3 regions of the Geodermatophilus sp. SYSU D00710 genome follow, and region 1 is predicted to be linked to each of the others. Evidence: riboswitches for the same ligand, from Rfam matches in the RefSeq annotation. Region 1 holds a riboswitch; each other region holds the start of a gene.
What was found. Region 1 has a riboswitch for cyclic di-AMP ahead of ACI78U_RS02480 (C40 family peptidase). Riboswitches for the same ligand answer to the same signal wherever they lie in the genome.
Positions count from the first base shown of each region.

Region 1 (5,341 bases):
CCCCGCCGCGGTCGGGGTCGACATCGGCTGCGGGATGATGGCCGTCCGCACCCAGTTCACCGGCGACGACGTCCGCGGCCGCAACCTGGCGGTGCTGCACGAGCAGATCGCGCGGGCGGTCCCGCTGTCGGCCGGCCGCTACAACCGCAAGCTGCGCGAGACGGCCGCGGCCCGGGTCGAGGAGCTGCGGGCACTGCCCGGGGTGGAGCAGGCCGACGGCGCCGCGTTCAACTGGCCGCTGCAGCTGGGGTCGCTGGGCTCGGGCAACCACTTCATCGAGGTCTCCCTCGACGAGGCCGACCGGGTGTGGCTGTTCCTGCACTCGGGCTCGCGCGGGGTGGGCAACCGGCTGGCGTCGACGCACATCCGGGTCGCGCAGGAGCGCACGCGGCAGCGCGGCGTCGACCTCCCCGACCGCGACCTCGCCTACCTCGAGGAGGGCGAGCCGGAGTTCGACGCCTACATCGAGGCACTGCGCTGGGCACAGCGGTTCGCCGCGCTCAACCGCGAGGAGATGATGGACCGCGTCGCCGAGCAGGTGTCCCGGTTCCTGACGAGCGAGGTCCGGCGCGAGCAGGTGGTCCAGTGCCACCACAACTACACCGAGCGCGAGACCCACCACGGCCGCGAGGTGTGGCTGTCCCGCAAGGGGGCGATCTCCGCGCGGCGCGGCCAGTGGGGGCTGATCCCGGGCTCGATGGGCGCGGCGTCCTACGTCGTCGTCGGCAGGGGCGACCCCGAGTCGCTGGAGTCGGCGCCGCACGGTGCCGGCCGGGCGTTCTCGCGGACCGCCGCGCGCAAGCAGTTCAGCCGGGCCGACCTCGACCGGCGCATGACGGGCATCGCCTGGGGCCGCTCGGACGCGTTCCTCGACGAGCACCCTGACGCCTACAAGAGCATCGACGTCGTCATGGCCGACGCCGCGGACCTGGTGGAGATCCGGCACACGCTGCGCCAGGTGGTGAACGTCAAGGGCGACTGAGTCCTCCCCGGACGCTCGTGCTCTGCACACCCCTGTGTGCAGAGCACGAGCACGCCGGACCGCTTCCCCGGCGGTCCCCGGTGCAGGACAGTGACCCGGTGACGACGTCGATCGAGGCGGCCGGGCTCGAGCAGGTCGCGCCGGGGGTCTTCGCCTACGTGCAGCCCGACGGCAGCTGGATGATCAACAACACCGGCGTCGTGACCGGTGACGACGGCACCGGCGTCATGGTCGACACGACCTCCACCGAGGCGCGCAACCGGGCGCTGTTCGCGGCGGTGGACGGCGTCGCCCCGGGCCGGCTGCGGGCGCTGGTGAACACCCACCACCACGGCGACCACACCTTCGGCAACTGGTTGGTGCCGGACGGGACGCCGGTGGTCGGGCACGAGCACGCACGGGAGGACCAGCTCGCCGCGGGCCTGATCGCCGCACAGGTGCTCACCGGACCGGACTACGGGCATCTGGAGGTGCGCCCGCCCGACGTCACCTTCACCGGCGCGCTGACCCTCCACCTCGGGGAGCGGGGAGTCGAGCTGCATGCGGTGGGCCCGGCGCACACGCGCGGCGACGTCGTCGTCTGGCTGCCCGGCGAGCGGGTGGCCTTCGCGGGCGACGTCGCCTTCGCCGGCGGCCAGCCGTTCCTCGCCGAGGGCAGCGTGGCCGGGTACCCGCGGGCGCTGGCCGCGCTGCGGGCGCTGGAGCCGGAGGTGCTCGTGCCCGGGCACGGCCCGGTGTGCCGTGGCGACCAGGTCCCCCGGCTGCTCGACGAGCTCGCCGGCTACGCGGCCTTCGTCGACGCGACGGCGCGGGAGGGACACGCGGCCGGGTGGTCGCCGCTGGAGACCGCGCGCCGGCACGCGGACAACCCGTACGCGGCGTGGCAGGAGTCCGAGCGGCTCGTGGGCAACCTGCACCGGGCGTACGCCGAGCTCGACGGCCGGCCGCCGGGCGAGCGGCTGCCGCTGGCGGACATCTGGCCCGACATGGTCGACTTCCACGGCGGCCCCATCGGCTGCCGGGCCTGAGGGCGTCCCCGGCGGTCACGCCGGCGCGGGGGCACCGTCCAGGCACCGGCGGGCCGCCGGACCCATCCCGAGTCCCGCGAGGATCCCCCCGGCCCGGCGCCGGCGCTCGCGGGCGCGCTCGCGCAGCAGGCCGCCGAGCGCGGCGTTGACCGACCGGTCGGCGCGGCGCTCGAGGAACTCCGCCGTCGCCAGGTGGGTCGCTGCCCGGCGCAGTGCCTCCACGTGCTCGAGCCGCTCCTGCGGTCGGCTTCCGGTCGGGGGCCCGGCGGTCCCGTCCGCGCCTGCTGTAGCGCTGGTCGTGCTCGTGGTCGTCATCGCGTCCCTCGCCTCCATCGGTCCCCGCATCTGTGGAGACGCCGGAAGGCGGCGGGGATGACGCGGCGCGGGGACGAGGCGGTCAGCTGCCGGGGAAGCCCGGGCGGTCGCCGGTGCCCATCCCGCCCTCACCGGCGCGGGGCGACTGGTCGGGCGCGGCGCCCACCTCGGCGTCCTCGTCGTCGTGGACGGGGCGCTCTCCCGGCAGCACGTCGTCGTCCTGCCCCGAGCGGTCGTTCGTGCCGCCGTACGGCCGTCCGGTCATCGAGCCCTCGGTCACTGCGGACCTCCTCCGCCGTGCACCGACCGGCCGGCTGGGCTCACCCCGGTCGGTGCCGGGGTGCCCGGCCGGCCGGCAGCGGAAACCGTCGCCCCGAGACGCACTGTGCCGGTTGATCCCGTGCTCTGTCGGCTCGATCGCGCCCGCAGAGCGCCGGGAGAGCCGGCAAGGGGGCGGCAACCAGCGCGGGGAGCACCGCACCCCCCGTCCCGGAGCGGGACGGGGGGCGCGGTAGGGCGTCGGTCGGTCAGTAGGCCCGGCCGCTCGTGCCGCCCTTCTTGTTCTTGTTCTGGAAGTCGCGGACGAACTGCTTGATCTTCGCCTGGTTCTGCGGCTTCTGGAGCTCCTGCACCACCTTGGCGGCGACGCCCGAAGCCACGAGCTTCCTCAACATCCCCACGGGGTCCTCCTCCTGTCGGCTCCTGTCCCGTTGCCCCGTCAACGCGCGGGGCAACCGTGGGGATCCCGGCCTTTCACCCGTTCCACCGGTGGCGGGCCGCTGACGGGGCGTGCGGACGCACCGTTGCGTCCTTTCTCGTCCCGTCCGGCGTGTCGGCGCCCATCCGGGTGCCGCCGCGTGTCCAGGACCTGGGCGTGCGCGGTGCTCGCGCTGGCGTGTCGGGTCCGGGAGGCCAGTCAAATCCGCAGGTCCGCGCCGGGCGTGGCGCCGCGTTCCGTCGGTTGAGGGCCCCCTGACCCCTCCCTACCGTCGTCGCCGGTCCGCCAGGGTCCTTCGTCGCGCCCCGTGCGACACCTGGTGGCCACGCCGAACCGGGCGCCGGAACCCACCGGCAGCCCGGGCCGGGGACCCACTGCAGCACTGGGGTGGAGCGCGACTCGTCGCGCCGGGCGACTCCTCCGTCCGAACCCGTCAGCTAACCCGGTAGGCGGTCGCGGAGAACAGGAGAACCGTCGTCCATGACGACCGCACGCACGTCCACCGCTCGTCGCTCGTTCCGCGGCATCGCCGTCGCGGCCATCGCCGGAGCCGGCATCGTCCTCTCGCCCCTCCCGGCCTCGGCTGCCGCGGGCGGTGGTGGTGGCACCGCGACCGGGACGGTGGCCGCCGCGCCGGCGCCCGCGCCCACCGGCGCGGCCCAGGTCGCCGTCGACACCGCGCTCGCCCAGGTCGGTGACCGGTACGTCTACGGCGCCACCGGGCCGGACTCCTTCGACTGCTCGGGCCTGACCAGCTTCGCCTACGAGGCGGCCGGCGTCTCGATCCCGCGCACGTCGAAGGCCCAGTCGACCTTCGGCACCGCGGTGGCGAAGGCCGACCTCCAGCCCGGTGACCTGGTCTTCTTCTACAGCCCGGTGTCACACGTGGGCATGTCCATCGGCAACGGCCAGATGGTCCACGCCTCGACCGCCGGCAAGCCGGTGGCCGTCGTCGACCTCGACTCGATGCCGAGCTACGCGGGCGCCCGCCGGGTCGCCTGACGCACGTCGCGGAAGGGTGCCCCGGCCGGGCTCTCCGGCCGGGGCACTCTCGTGTCGTGGTGCACGAGGACGGTCCCCGGTGGCCCCGCCGCGCCGGCTCCGGACCGGTGGTGGCCGTGGGCAAGCTCGTCGCCGACCAGCTGCTGGAGCTCACCGCTCCGCTGGTGGTCGGGGGCCAGCAGCGGGTGGTCCGGACGACGACGGCGGGCGGGGCGCCGGCCAACGTGACGGCGAACCTGGCCCGTCGCGGCACCCCGGCGAGGCTCGCGGGCTGGGCGGGTGCGGACCCGCTCGCCGACACGTTGCTGGCCGGACTGGCCGGGCGCGGGGTGGAGACGGCGGTGGTCCGCCGTGGCCGCACTCCCCTGTCGACGGTGCTCGTCCACCCCGACGGGGGACGGACGCTGCTCACCGACAGCGGCGAAGGCGGGCTCGAGCCGGACGACGTCCGCGCCGCGTGGCTCGCCGACGCGGCCGCCGTCCACCTCGACGGCTACGACCTGCTGCCCGGCCGTTTCCCGGACGCGCTCCGGGCAGCCGCCTCGCTCGCCCGGGACGCCGGCGTGCCGGTCACCGTCGACGTGGCGGCCGCGACGCGGATCGAGCGCCACGGCGCCGACGCGTATCGGGAGCTGCTCGTGGCGCTGCGGCCGGACGTCCTGTTCTGCAACGCCGTCGAGGCCGCGGTGCTGGGACTGGACGGCGACCTGCCCGCGTGGGCGCCGGCGCTGGTCCTGGTGCACGCCGGCGCGCGGCCCACCCGGGTGCTGACCGCGGCGGGCGCGTGGCAGGTGCCGGTGGAGCCCCTGCCGGAGGGGCGGCTCCGCGACACCACCGGCTGCGGGGATGCCGTCGCCGCCGGGGTGCTGGCCGGCTGGCGGTCGGGGGCGCCGGTCCTGGACGCGGTCCGCGCCGGCCACGAGGCGGCCGCGGTGGTCGCGGGTGTGGTCGGGGCCCAGCCGCCGCCCTGACCGCCCGGGCTCACCGTCGACACCGGCGTCACCGGCCAGTGCCTTTATAGCGATAATGGCACCTCACGAGGCTCTGACCTGCGGTTTTGAGTTGTCCACCTCCTGCTGATCGGCTAGTATTCGATCATGTGTTCGGGTGGGTGGGAGACCGGTGATGTCCTCGAGGCCGTCGCCGCGCTCATCGCCGAGCGCAACCGGATCGACGCCGCCCTGGCCCGCCGGGTGCGCGCCGCCGAACTGGCCCAGGCCCCCGAGCGCGACGGGCAGAAGAGCATGGCGTCGTGGCTGCGCGGGCACGGCCGGCTCTCCTCGGCGGCGGCGTCCC
Region 1 covers NZ_JBJGYX010000003.1:124,132-129,472, reverse strand. The annotation lists gene ACI78U_RS02505 (RtcB family protein) at 1-982, shown strand, start outside; gene ACI78U_RS02500 (MBL fold metallo-hydrolase) at 1,081-2,010, shown strand; gene ACI78U_RS02495 (hypothetical protein) at 2,026-2,232, opposite strand; gene ACI78U_RS02490 (hypothetical protein) at 2,408-2,605, opposite strand; gene ACI78U_RS02485 (hypothetical protein) at 2,853-3,005, opposite strand; cyclic di-AMP (ydaO/yuaA leader) riboswitch at 3,360-3,511, shown strand; gene ACI78U_RS02480 (C40 family peptidase) at 3,524-4,045, shown strand; gene ACI78U_RS02475 (carbohydrate kinase family protein) at 4,102-5,016, shown strand; gene ACI78U_RS02470 (DUF222 domain-containing protein) at 5,143-5,341, shown strand, end outside.

Region 2 (5,341 bases), on a different contig from region 1:
GCCGACCAGGCCGGGGACGACGGGTCGACGCCGGCCGGCACCGCCATCTCCTCCAGGGTGGCCGGGGACAGCACGTCGCCGGTGTCGCCGAGCAGGAACGCGGCGAACCGGGCGAGGTCGGCGAGGGTGGCCCACAGCTGACCGGCGGCGGCCATCACGCCGGCGTGGTGCTCGGGCTCGGGCAGCGCGACGTCGGCCCACGGGTGCACGGCCCAGCCCTGCGCGGCGCGGCCGGACGGGCGCGGCGTCGTCCGGGTCATGCCCAGCGGCGCGAGCACCTCGGCGGTGACCACGTCGTCCCATGCCCGCCCGCGCAGCCGGGCCACGAGCTCGCCGAGCAGGCCGAAGCCGAGGTTGGAGTAGTGGAAGCGCCGGGCCTCGCCCAGGACGACGTCGTCCCCGCCGAGCGCCAGGTCGGCCAGGGACCCGCCGGGCACCCGCTCCCACCAGCCGCCGGGGCTCTCGGCGGACGCGCCGGCCAGGTGCGACAGCAGCTGCCCGATCGAGCGGTCGCCCAGCGGGGTGCCGGGCAGGTGCCGGTCGAGCGGGTCGTCGAGGCCGAGCCGGCCCTCGTCACGCAGCCGCAGGACGGCGACCGCGGTGACCGTCTTGCTGATCGAGCCGAGCCGGTACTGGACGTCGGTGTGCGGCTCGGCGACGTCGCCGCGGCCGGCCGACCACGTCAGGCCGCCGTCCCGTACGACGCCGGCCACCAGGCTCGGCGCGCGGCCGTCGCGCTGCACCCGGGCGGTGCGGGCCAGCAGGGTGCGGGCGGTGGCGGGCAGCACGGTCGGCATGCCCGGAACCGTAGGTCAGGCCCGCGCGGGGACCGCCAGCCTCCCCGTGCGGCCGGCCCAGCGCTCGAAGACGACGGTGACCAGCGGCGGGATCGAGGCGGCGAGCGCCAGCAGCGTCGTCCCCGGGGACCAGCGGAGCACCCGGGCCGCGACCAGCGCCACGACGACGTAGGCGACGAACACCGCGCCGTGGACCGGGCCGAACACCTGCACGCCGACCTCGGAGGTCTCCGGCACGTACTTCACGTACATCCCGGCCAGCAGGCCCACCCAGGACAGCGCCTCGGCGACGGCGACGACGCGGAAGGCGGTGGCGACGGTGCGGGGGTTCACGGGGATGCGGTCCTCACGGATCGGCGGCGGCTCCGCAGGGTGCAACGCGGCAGGCTCCGCCGGAGGTCCCGGACCGGGTGTGACCCCGGCAACGCGCCGGAACGGCCACCCTCCCGGGGAGGAGGGTGGTCCTTCCTCAGCCGATGCGGCGGGCGCCGGCGTAGCCGCCCATCGAGTCGACGCCGGCCACCTTGACGACGTCGCCCGAGGTGGGCGCGTGCACCATCTGGCCGTTGCCGATGTAGATGCCCACGTGGCTGACCGGGCTGTAGAAGAACACCAGGTCACCGGGCTGCAGGTCGGCCCGGGAGACCGCGGTGCCCATCTGCGACTGCATCCGGCTCGAGTGCGGGAGGTTGATACCGGCGGCCTTGAAGGCGTACTGGGTCAGGCCCGAGCAGTCGAAGGAGTCCGGGCCGGCGGCGGCCCACACGTAGGGGTCGCCCCGCTGCGCCATGGCAGTGGCCACGACGGTGCCGGCGATGCCGCTGGCCGGCGCGGCCGCCGCTGCCGGCGCCTCCTCGGCGGGCTGCGCCGCGGCGGGCTCCTCGCGCTCGTCGTCGCGGCTGGCCCGCTCGTCCTCGGCGGCGTGCGCGGCCGCGGCGGCCTCGAGCGCGGCGCGCTGCTCCTCGGCGGTCAGCCGGGCGAAGTCGGCCTGGTAGGCGGCGATCTGGTCCTCGAGGTCGGCCTGCTGGGCAGCGACGGCGTCGTACTGGCGCTGCGCCTCGACGGCGGCATCGGTGGCGGCGGCCTGGGCGGCGGTGGCGGTGTCGGTCGCGGCAACCGCCTGGCCGAGCAGCTCGCCCTGGTAGCCGGCGACGCCCTGCAGGAGGCTGACGCGGTTGACGAACTCGTCGGCGTCCTCGCTGGTCAGGAGCGCCTGCAGCGAACCCATGCCGTTGCCGGTGTAGGCGGAGCGGGCGATGCCGACGACCTGCTCGCGGGCGGTGCCGGCGGCGGCCTGGGCCTGGGCGAGGGAGGCGGCGGCGGCCTCGGCCGCGGCCTGCTGCGCGGCGAGCACCTCGCGGGCCTCGTTGAACTCCTCGGTGACGACCTCGAGCTCGTGCCCGCGGGCGGCCACGAGCTGTGCGGCCTCGGCCGCCGTCGTGGGCTCCTCGGCCAGGGCGGACGAGGGGACCACCCCGACCCCCACGCCGAGCCCCAGGGCCCCGGCGAGGACGAGGGCGGCGAGGCGACCCTGCCGGCGGCGGGCCGGGCGGCCGGTCACGGGCATGCCGGGGACAGACGTGCGCAGGGACGCCACGCGGCGGTTCTCCTCTTCCCAGGCCGCCTACCGGGTTAGCTGACGGGTTCGGGCGTGGACTCGCCCGGCGCGTGCGGACACGCGCTGCACCCCAGGACTGCGGTGGGTCCCCGGCCCGGCGCCCCACGGGGCGACCGGCTCGACGGCGTCCTCGGGGTGTCACCCAGGTCGGTGACGGAGCGCCCCGTTGGACGTACACAGAGTAAGGGCCGTGACGGACGCGTGACAATCACCCCGGTGTAATCACATCGGTGACATTCCGTGGTCGCCCGGTCACCGGACTGCCTGCCCCCGGCGGTTTGGCCGGGCGCCGGGGCGTGTAGGAGTCAGGCATGTCCACCTCCACCCGGATGCGCCTGGCCCGGCCGCTGGTCGTGCTCGCGCTGTTCGGCTCCCTGACCGCCTGCGGCGACAACACCGACTTCTCCCGCGGGCCCACCAACTGCGACGCGAGCGGCGAGAACGCCAGCAACGAGAACGACGCCGCGTGCCAGGAGACCGGCCCCAACCCCGGCAACGACGCGCCCACCACCGACGACACCTCCGAGGACTGACCGTCCACCGACCCCCCGACGGGCGCCCGGTCGCGGGGGCTGGTGGCATGGGCGGGTGACTCCGGAACGCAGGTGGACCGCAGCCCGCCTGCGCGCCGAGACGAGGGGCCTGCTGGCCGGCGCCCGGCAGTTGCTCCGCGGGCGCGACCTCGCCCTGATCGCGGCGGGACTGACCTTCTACGCCGGCATCGCGGTGGTGCCGCTGCTGCTGGTCGCGGTGCGGCTGACCGCGCTGGCGACCTCGGCCGACGAGGTGCGTGCGCTCGCCGCCCGGCTGACCGAGCTGCTGCCCACCCCACTGGGCGCCCCGGAGGCGGTCGAGCGCCTGGTCGACGCCGGCACCCGCCTGGACCTCCTGGGCTTCGTGCTGGCACTGGTGCCGCTGACGTTCTACGGCGAGGGGCTGCGCCGGGCGCTGCTGCGGTTCAGCCCCCGCCGGGAGAGCCTGACCGGCTGGCGCGGCCGCCTGCTGAGCCTGCCGCTGGTGGTCGTCTCACCGCTGCTGCTGTACCCGCTGCTGCTCGCGGCCCGGGTGATGGCCGACCTGGCCCGCGAGGACGGCGCCGGGGCGGTGGTCGGCCGCCTCGCCGTCGGCTACTACTCGGTGCTGTTCGTCCTCACGGTGCCGCTGCTGTGGGGCTACGGCGTGGTGTCCGGCGGGCGCTTCCGCTGGACGGCGCTCACCAGCGGGGCGCTGTTCACCGCGGCCTGCCTGTCGGGGTTCCTGCAGGGCTTCGTCCTGTTCCTGTCCCTGCCGCTGGACCTCGGCGCCCCGTTCGGCGGCCTGGTCGTCGTCGGGGCGGTGGTCGCCGTCGGGCTGTGGCTGTTCCTGCTGCACCTGGTGCTGCTGGCCGGGTGGCTGCTCACCCAGTCGCTCGACGAGCGGCTCGCCCGGCGTCAGGCCGGCGCCCACTACCCCGGGCTCCAGGGCGCCCCCTCGGCCGGCGCGGGTGCCGGCTCCGCGGGTGCCGGGGGCGCGCCCTCCCCCGGGGCCGGCAGCGCCCCGGCCGGGTCCTCCGGCACGGTGCCGGGCAGCGGGGGGCCGGGCGGGGGTTCTGGAGCCGGTTCCGGAGCCGGTTCCGGAGCCGGTTCCGGCGGCGGGGGCCCGGGCGGGGGTTCCGGAGCGGGCTCCGGCGCCGGGGCGGGCGGCTCGGGATCGGGAGCGGGGTCGGGGGCGACCGGCTCGGGAGCCGGCTCGACGTAGTCGCTGCCGTTGCTCACCAGGATCGACACGACCTGGCCGGGCACCGCCCGGGCACCCCGGGGCGGGCTGGTCCCGAGGAAGGCGCCGGCCGGCTCGTCGCTGTCGACCCGCAGCGTCTGCGGCGTGAAGCCGGCCTCGGCGAGGACCCGCTCGCAGCTGCGCGCGCCCGAGCAGCCGGGCACCGGCCGGGTGTTGCCGTGCTCCACCGTCTCGTCGGCCGGCGGGAACTCACCGCTGCCCCGGGCGGTGAGGATCGGCTCCATCGCGTCCCGCCAGATCGTGGCGCCCTTGCCGCCACCGAAGCCGCCGACGTCCTCGTTCTCCTTGGGGTTGAGCACCATGACGCTCGCGGTGATCTCGGGCGTGTAGCCGACGAAGGCCACCGAGTAGTTGTCCTGCGAGGTCCCGGTCTTGCCGGCGATCTGGTGCCCGCGGACGTAGGCGCGCGACCCGGTCTGCCCGCGGTACCCCGGCTCGACGTCCTTGCGGAGGATCTGGTTCATCGTGGTGGCCACGCCCGGAGGGATGGCCTCGGGCGTGCACCGGTCGCCCACCGGCAGCGGCTCGCCGTCGGCACCCCGGGCCGGCTGCCCGGCGGCGTCGAGCACGGCGGTCACCGGGACGACGTCGCACTGCGTGCCGCCGGCCGCGAACGTCGAGTAGGCGCTGGCCAGGGCGAGCGGGCTGGTGGCCTCGGCGCCGAAGGTGAACGAGCCGCGGTTCTCGTCGATGATCTGCTGCGGCAGCTCCGGCGGGCTGAACTGGAACAGGCCCGCGGCCTCGGCCATCCGCACCGGTTCCTCGACGCTGCCGAGGGCGTCCTCGAGCGCGAGGAAGTAGGTGTTGGAGGACTGGTAGAGCGCGGTGGTCAGGTCCAGCGTCGGGCGGTAGCCCGACCCGGCGTTGCGCACGCAGTACCGGCCGTCGGTGTCGCGGCCCTGGCAGGGGCCGGAGTACACGCGGGAGACGTAGGGGTCGGCGGCGGTGAGCGTGTAGGTGGAGGAGTAGCCCCGGGCCAGCGCCGCGGCGGCCACGAAGACCTTGTACGTCGAGCCCGAGCCCTGGCTGGGCCAGGTGTTGAGGTTGAACGACTCCTGCGTCGGGTCGGACCGGTCGTAGCCGAACGTGCGGTTGACGCTCATCGCCAGCAGGTGGCCGGTGCCGGGCTCGACGGCGGTGAACATGCCGG
Region 2 covers NZ_JBJGYX010000075.1:11,443-16,783, forward strand. The annotation lists gene ACI78U_RS22550 (serine hydrolase domain-containing protein) at 1-797, opposite strand, end outside; gene ACI78U_RS22555 (DUF3817 domain-containing protein) at 813-1,130, opposite strand; gene ACI78U_RS22560 (C40 family peptidase) at 1,267-2,394, opposite strand; cyclic di-AMP (ydaO/yuaA leader) riboswitch at 2,402-2,537, opposite strand; gene ACI78U_RS22565 (hypothetical protein) at 2,727-2,948, shown strand; partial or broken gene ACI78U_RS22570 (YhjD/YihY/BrkB family envelope integrity protein) at 3,004-3,822, shown strand; gene ACI78U_RS22575 (transglycosylase domain-containing protein) at 3,861-5,341, opposite strand, start outside.
Region 2: linked by a shared signal. The riboswitch ahead of ACI78U_RS22560 (C40 family peptidase) and the one ahead of ACI78U_RS02480 (C40 family peptidase) in region 1 are both predicted to bind cyclic di-AMP.

Region 3 (5,341 bases), on a different contig from region 1:
CGGGCACGCGCCGTTCGACGGCACCAACCCGGTCACCGTGGCGCTCAAGCAGGTGCGCGAGGCCCCCGAGCCGCTGCCCGAGGACGTCCCGCCCGGCGTCCGCTCCCTCATCGACGCCGCCCTGGTCAAGGACCCCGGTGAGCGGCTGCCCGACGCGGACGCGTTCCTGACCGCCGTCGAGGAGACGATCGAGCAGACCGCCCGGCCGCGTCCTGGGGCGCCGTCGCCGTCCCGGGCGGTCGCCGCGGCCCCGCCGGCCGCGCTGGTCGAGACGGCCGCGGTCACGGTGCCCTCCCCGGAGCCGGTGTCCCCGGACGACCCGCCACCCGGGGAGACCGCGCAGGTGTCCGGTGCCTCGCGGTCGCCGCGCCGGCGCCCGGCGGTGCTGGTGCCGGTGCTGGCGGTGCTGCTCGCGGGCCTGCTCGCGGTCCTCCTCCGGCCGGGTGGCTCCGGCGGCGGGCAGCCTCCCGCGCAGGCCGCGGAGACCGGCGCCGGCACCGGCGAGAGCGCCGCGACGGCCGGCTCGGTGGTCCTGGCCGCCAACGACCACGTCGGGCGCCCTGCTGACGACGTCGCCGCGGACCTCACCGCGCTGGGTCTCACCGTGCAGCGGCAGGACGAGGTGACGACCGCCGTCGAGCCGGGCACGGTCTCGGGCCTCGACCCGGTCGGTGTCCCGCTGCAGCCCGGCGCCCCCGTGACGCTGCGCGTCGCGGTCACCCCGGCAGCACCGGCACCGGCGCCCGAGGGCGGTGCGTCCGCGGGCGGTGAGGGTCCCGAGGCGGCGCTGTCGGTGCCGTCCGGGTCCGGCCCGGCCGCGCCCGCCCCGGCCGAGCCCGCGCCCGCGGAACCGGGACCGTCGGACGCCGCCGTGTCCCCGGACCCGGCGTCCCCCGAGCCCGCGCCGTCCGAGCCCGCGCCCTCCGACGCGGCACCCTCCGACGCGGCCCCCTCGGACGCGGTGCCCTCGGAGCCCGCCCCGTCCGAGCCGGTGCCCTCGGACAGCGCCCCGACCGAGCCGGCCCCGACCGACCCCACCGGGCCCGCGCCGACCGAGCCGGCGCCCTCGGACAGCTCCCCGACCGAGCCGGCCCCGACCGACCCCACCGGGCCGGCCCCGAGCGAGCCGTCGGGGTCCGCCCCGACGGCTCGCTCGGAGCCCGCGCCGTCGGGGTCGTCGGGGGCGACGTCCCCGGGGTCGGCGACGTCGTCGGCACCCGACGGGGGCAGCGCGGCCCCCGACACGGGTGCGGCCGGCTGACCGCGGGCGGTTAGGGTCCTCCGCCATGCCGACCAGGTCACCGGGGGACGCTCCGGCGGGGACGATCGAGACGCTGGGCCTGCCCACCCGGGCGGTCACCGCGCTGACCCGCGCAGGCATCACCGACGTCGCCGCGCTCGCCGCCCTCAGCCGCCGCGAGCTCGCCGCCGTGCCCGGGCTGGGCGCGGGCCTGGTGACGGCGATCCGCCGCGTCGTGCCCGAGCCGCCCACGCCGCTGCCCCGATCGGGGACGGCGGCGCGCGACGGGCAGCTGTCGCTGCCGGCCGAGGAGGACGGGGCGCCCGACGCGCCGGAGATCCCCTCCTTCGCCTCGCTGCGGGACCCCCGCCGGCGCAGCGGCCTCGACCTGCTGGTGCCCGGGGCCCCCGCGCCGGAGCAGGGGACGGCGCCCGGTCCACAGCCCGAGGCGGAGGCGACCCCGCCCACGTCCGCCCCGCGCCGCGCCGCCCGCCCGGCGCCCGCACCCCGGCCGGCCGAGTACGCCGACCTGCTGCGGCTCGGGATGCGGGCGGCCCGCGCCGCGGTGACCGTGCCCGGCCGCCTCGCGCTGTGGTCGGTGCGCACCCAGGTCGACTGGCTGCGGCGGCTGCTCGGCACCTGACGGCCCGACACGCCGCCGCGACACGCGACGCTCGTCACGCTCCGCCGCCGCGGGATTGTCACGGTGCGGTAACGACGGTTACCGTGGCCGCTGTCCGACCGGCCGTCAGTCCCCGTCCGGGGAGTCCGGACGGATGCCGCCGAGTCGCCCTCCCGGGCGAGCCGGGGACCCACCGCACCACTGGGGTGAATCCCGCCCGCCGGACACCGTCCGGCCGCGGGTAGGGCTGCTTCCCGCCCGAACCCGTCAGCTGACCCGGTAGGCGGCCCACGGGAGAAACGGAGAGCCCGCCGGATGGCGCGCTTCTGCAGCACGACCGCACCACCCCGCCGGCTCCGCCGCACCCGGGTGCGCTCCCGCATCTGACCGCGCCCGGCCGTCCCGACGCCGCCCCGCGCCCACCCGAGCCCCGCTTGGGTGGTGCCCGCCGGTGCGCCCGCGTCGCCGCGACGGCCGGTGCCGCCCGCTGCCCCGCACCCCTCCACGGCGCCGCCGCCGGCCGCGCCGTGCCCGCACCCCTGGAGCACCTCCCCCCGATGGACGCCCCCACCGCCGAGATCCCGCGGCCCGCCGCCGGCGCCACCCGCCGGTCCCGCCGCCGCGCCCCCGTCCGCCGCCCCGCGCTGCTGCTCGGCGTCGCCGCCGCCGGCGCGCTGGTGGCCAACGTGCTGGTCGGCCCCGACCCGGCCGCCGAGGCGCAGGCCGGGACGTCGGAGACCGTGACCGTCGCCCAGGCGCTGGGCCTGCCCGCGCAGACCGGCCCCGCGACCGAGCCCCCGCAGGTGCAGCCGCAGGACCTGCAGGTGCTCGAGGAGCTGGCGGCCAGCCGCGGCAGCCGCGAGGCCGCCGAGACCGCCGCCGCGCAGGCGCAGGCCGGTGCCGACCAGGCCGTGCGCGACGCGCAGGCGGCCGAGGCCGCGCGGCTCGCCGCCGAGGCGCAGGCCGCCGCGGAGGCGCAGGCCGCCGCCGAGCAGGCCGCCGCCGAGGCGGCCGCGGCCGCGGAGGCCCAGGCCGCCGCGGAGGCCGCGGAGGCGCAGGCGGCGGCGGAGGAGGCCGAGGAGGAGTCCGGCGGGTCGGAGGCGGCGTCCTCCCCGGCCGCCTCGTCGTCGGTCTCGTCCTCGTCGTCGGGGACCACGGCCTCCCGCGTCGCCCGGATCACCAACACCTCGGGCCCGGTGCGCTCGGTGGTGCAGGCCGCCGCCGACGCCGTGGTCAGCAACGTCCCCGGCGCCGCGTCGATCACCCTCGGCGGCACCCGCGCGAGCGCGGCCGACCCGGGCGGGCACCCCTCCGGCCTGGCGCTGGACTACATGGTGCTGACCGACGCCGCCCTCGGCGACGCGATCGTGCAGTACCACGTCGAGCACTGGGACGAGCTCGGCGTCGACTACCTCATCTGGGAGCAGCGGATGCTCTCCTCGCCGGGTGGCTCGTGGTCGACCATGGCCGACCGGGGCGGCGTCACGGCCAACCACTACGACCACGTGCACGTCAACTACGTGGGCTGAGCCGCGACCTCCCGCGCCGCGGGCGCCAGCCAGCGCACCGGGTCCTCGAGCACCGCGTCGAGCGCGCGCAGCGCCGCGCCGGTCGCCCCCGCGGCCGGCACGGCGCCTCCCGCGGCCACGAGCGGCCGGCGCCACCGGGCCGAGAGCACCCGCCGGGCCAGGTGCTCCTCCAGCCCCGGGCGCAGCAGGTCGGTCAGCTCGGCGAGGTGACCGCCGAGCACCACCGTGGGGATGTCGAGCACGTTGACCACCCCGGCCAGCGCGACGCCCAGCGCCCACGCCGCGCCGTCGAGCGCGCGGCGGGCGCCGGGGTCGCCGGCCTCGGCGCGGGCCCGCAGCTCCGCGGGGCCGGCGTCGGCGGGCACCCCGGCGGCGGCCAGCAGCGCCAGCCGGCCGGCGTAGCGCTCCAGGCACCCGGTCGACCCGCACGGGCAGTCCGGCCCGGCCGGGTCGACGCAGACGTGGCCGATCTCGCCGGCCCAGCCCGAGCTGCCGGTCATCACCCGGCCGCCGAGCACCGCGGCCCCGCCGATGCCGATCTGCCCCGACAGGTAGACGAAGTCCCGGTGCGGCCCCGGCCGGCCCGGGGCGCTCTGCGCGACGCAGCGCGCGGCGAGGTCGGCCTCGTTGCCGAGCACCGGGACCAGCCCGTCGGGGAGCAGGCCGGCGAGCGCGTCGGCGGGCCGCACCCGCGACCAGCCGAGGTTCGGCGCCCGCAGCAGCAGGCCCCGCCCGGCGTCGACCAGGCCGGGCAGCGCCAGCCCGGCGCCCACCACCCGCACACCGGCGGGCAGCGACCCGAGCACCTCGGCGCCCAGCCGGCCGAGCCGGTCCAGCGTGGCGACCGGGTCGCTGTCGCGCAGGTCCTCCTCGTGCAGCCGCTCGGCGACCGTCCGCCCGCGCAGGTCGACCACCCGGACCGCGACCAGCCCGGCGTCGACCTGCATGCCCAGCCCCGCCGGCCCCGACCCCGGTGCGAGCGGGGTGGCCGGCCGGCCGCGGCGCGACGCCGGCCCGCGCTCGACCTCGTCGAGCAGGCCGCCGGCGACCAGGTCGTCGACCAGCCGGGACGCCGTGCCGCGCGTGGTGCCCAGTGCCGCCGCGACGCCGGCCCGCGACAGCTCGCCGGGGTCGGCGCACACCGCGCGCAGGACCAGCGCGAGGTTGGTCGCCCGCAGCGTCGACTGCCGGGCACCGGTGAGGACGCGGCCGTCGGACACGGGTTGAGGTTAGCCGGGTGGATCGTTTATGTTCTACCGCAGCACAAAAGCGGTGGCCCGCGTCACCCGGACGAGCGCCCCGGTGCCCGGCGGAAGGATCCCCATGCCCCTGCAGCCCACCCGTGAGGACAGGTTCACCTTCGGTCTGTGGACGGTCGGCTGGCCGGCCCGCGACCCCTTCGGCGACGCGACCCGGCCGGCGATCGACCCGGTCGAGTCCGTCGAGAAGCTCGCCGAGCTGGGCGCCTACGGCGTCACCTTCCACGACGACGACGTGATCCCGTTCGGCAGCGACGACGACCAGCGCACCAAGACCATCGAGCGCTTCAAGCAGGCGCTGGCCGACACCGGCCTGGTCGTGCCCATGGTCACCACCAACCTGTTCACCCACCCGGTGTTCAAGGAGGGCGCGCTCACCGCCAACGACCGCGGCGTCCGCCGGTACGCGCTGCGCAAGGTCATGCGCAACATGGACCTCGCCGCCGAGCTCGGCGCCTCCACCTACGTGCTGTGGGGCGGCCGCGAGGGCACCGAGGTCGACAGCGCCAAGGACCTCAAGGCCGCGCTCGACCGCTACCGCGAGGGCATCGACACCCTGGCCCAGTACTCCGAGGACCGCGGCTACGGCCTGCGCTTCGCCCTGGAGCCCAAGCCCAACGAGCCGCGCGGCGACATCTTCCTGCCGACCATCGGCCACGCCATCGCCTTCATCCACGGCCTCGAGCACGCC
Region 3 covers NZ_JBJGYX010000031.1:5,431-10,771, reverse strand. The annotation lists gene ACI78U_RS14960 (protein kinase domain-containing protein) at 1-1,261, shown strand, start outside; gene ACI78U_RS14955 (DNA-directed RNA polymerase subunit alpha C-terminal domain-containing protein) at 1,287-1,883, shown strand; cyclic di-AMP (ydaO/yuaA leader) riboswitch at 2,011-2,164, shown strand; gene ACI78U_RS14950 (hypothetical protein) at 2,420-3,391, shown strand; gene ACI78U_RS14945 (ROK family transcriptional regulator) at 3,379-4,611, opposite strand; gene xylA (xylose isomerase) at 4,715-5,341, shown strand, end outside.
Region 3: linked by a shared signal. The riboswitch ahead of ACI78U_RS14950 (hypothetical protein) and the one ahead of ACI78U_RS02480 (C40 family peptidase) in region 1 are both predicted to bind cyclic di-AMP.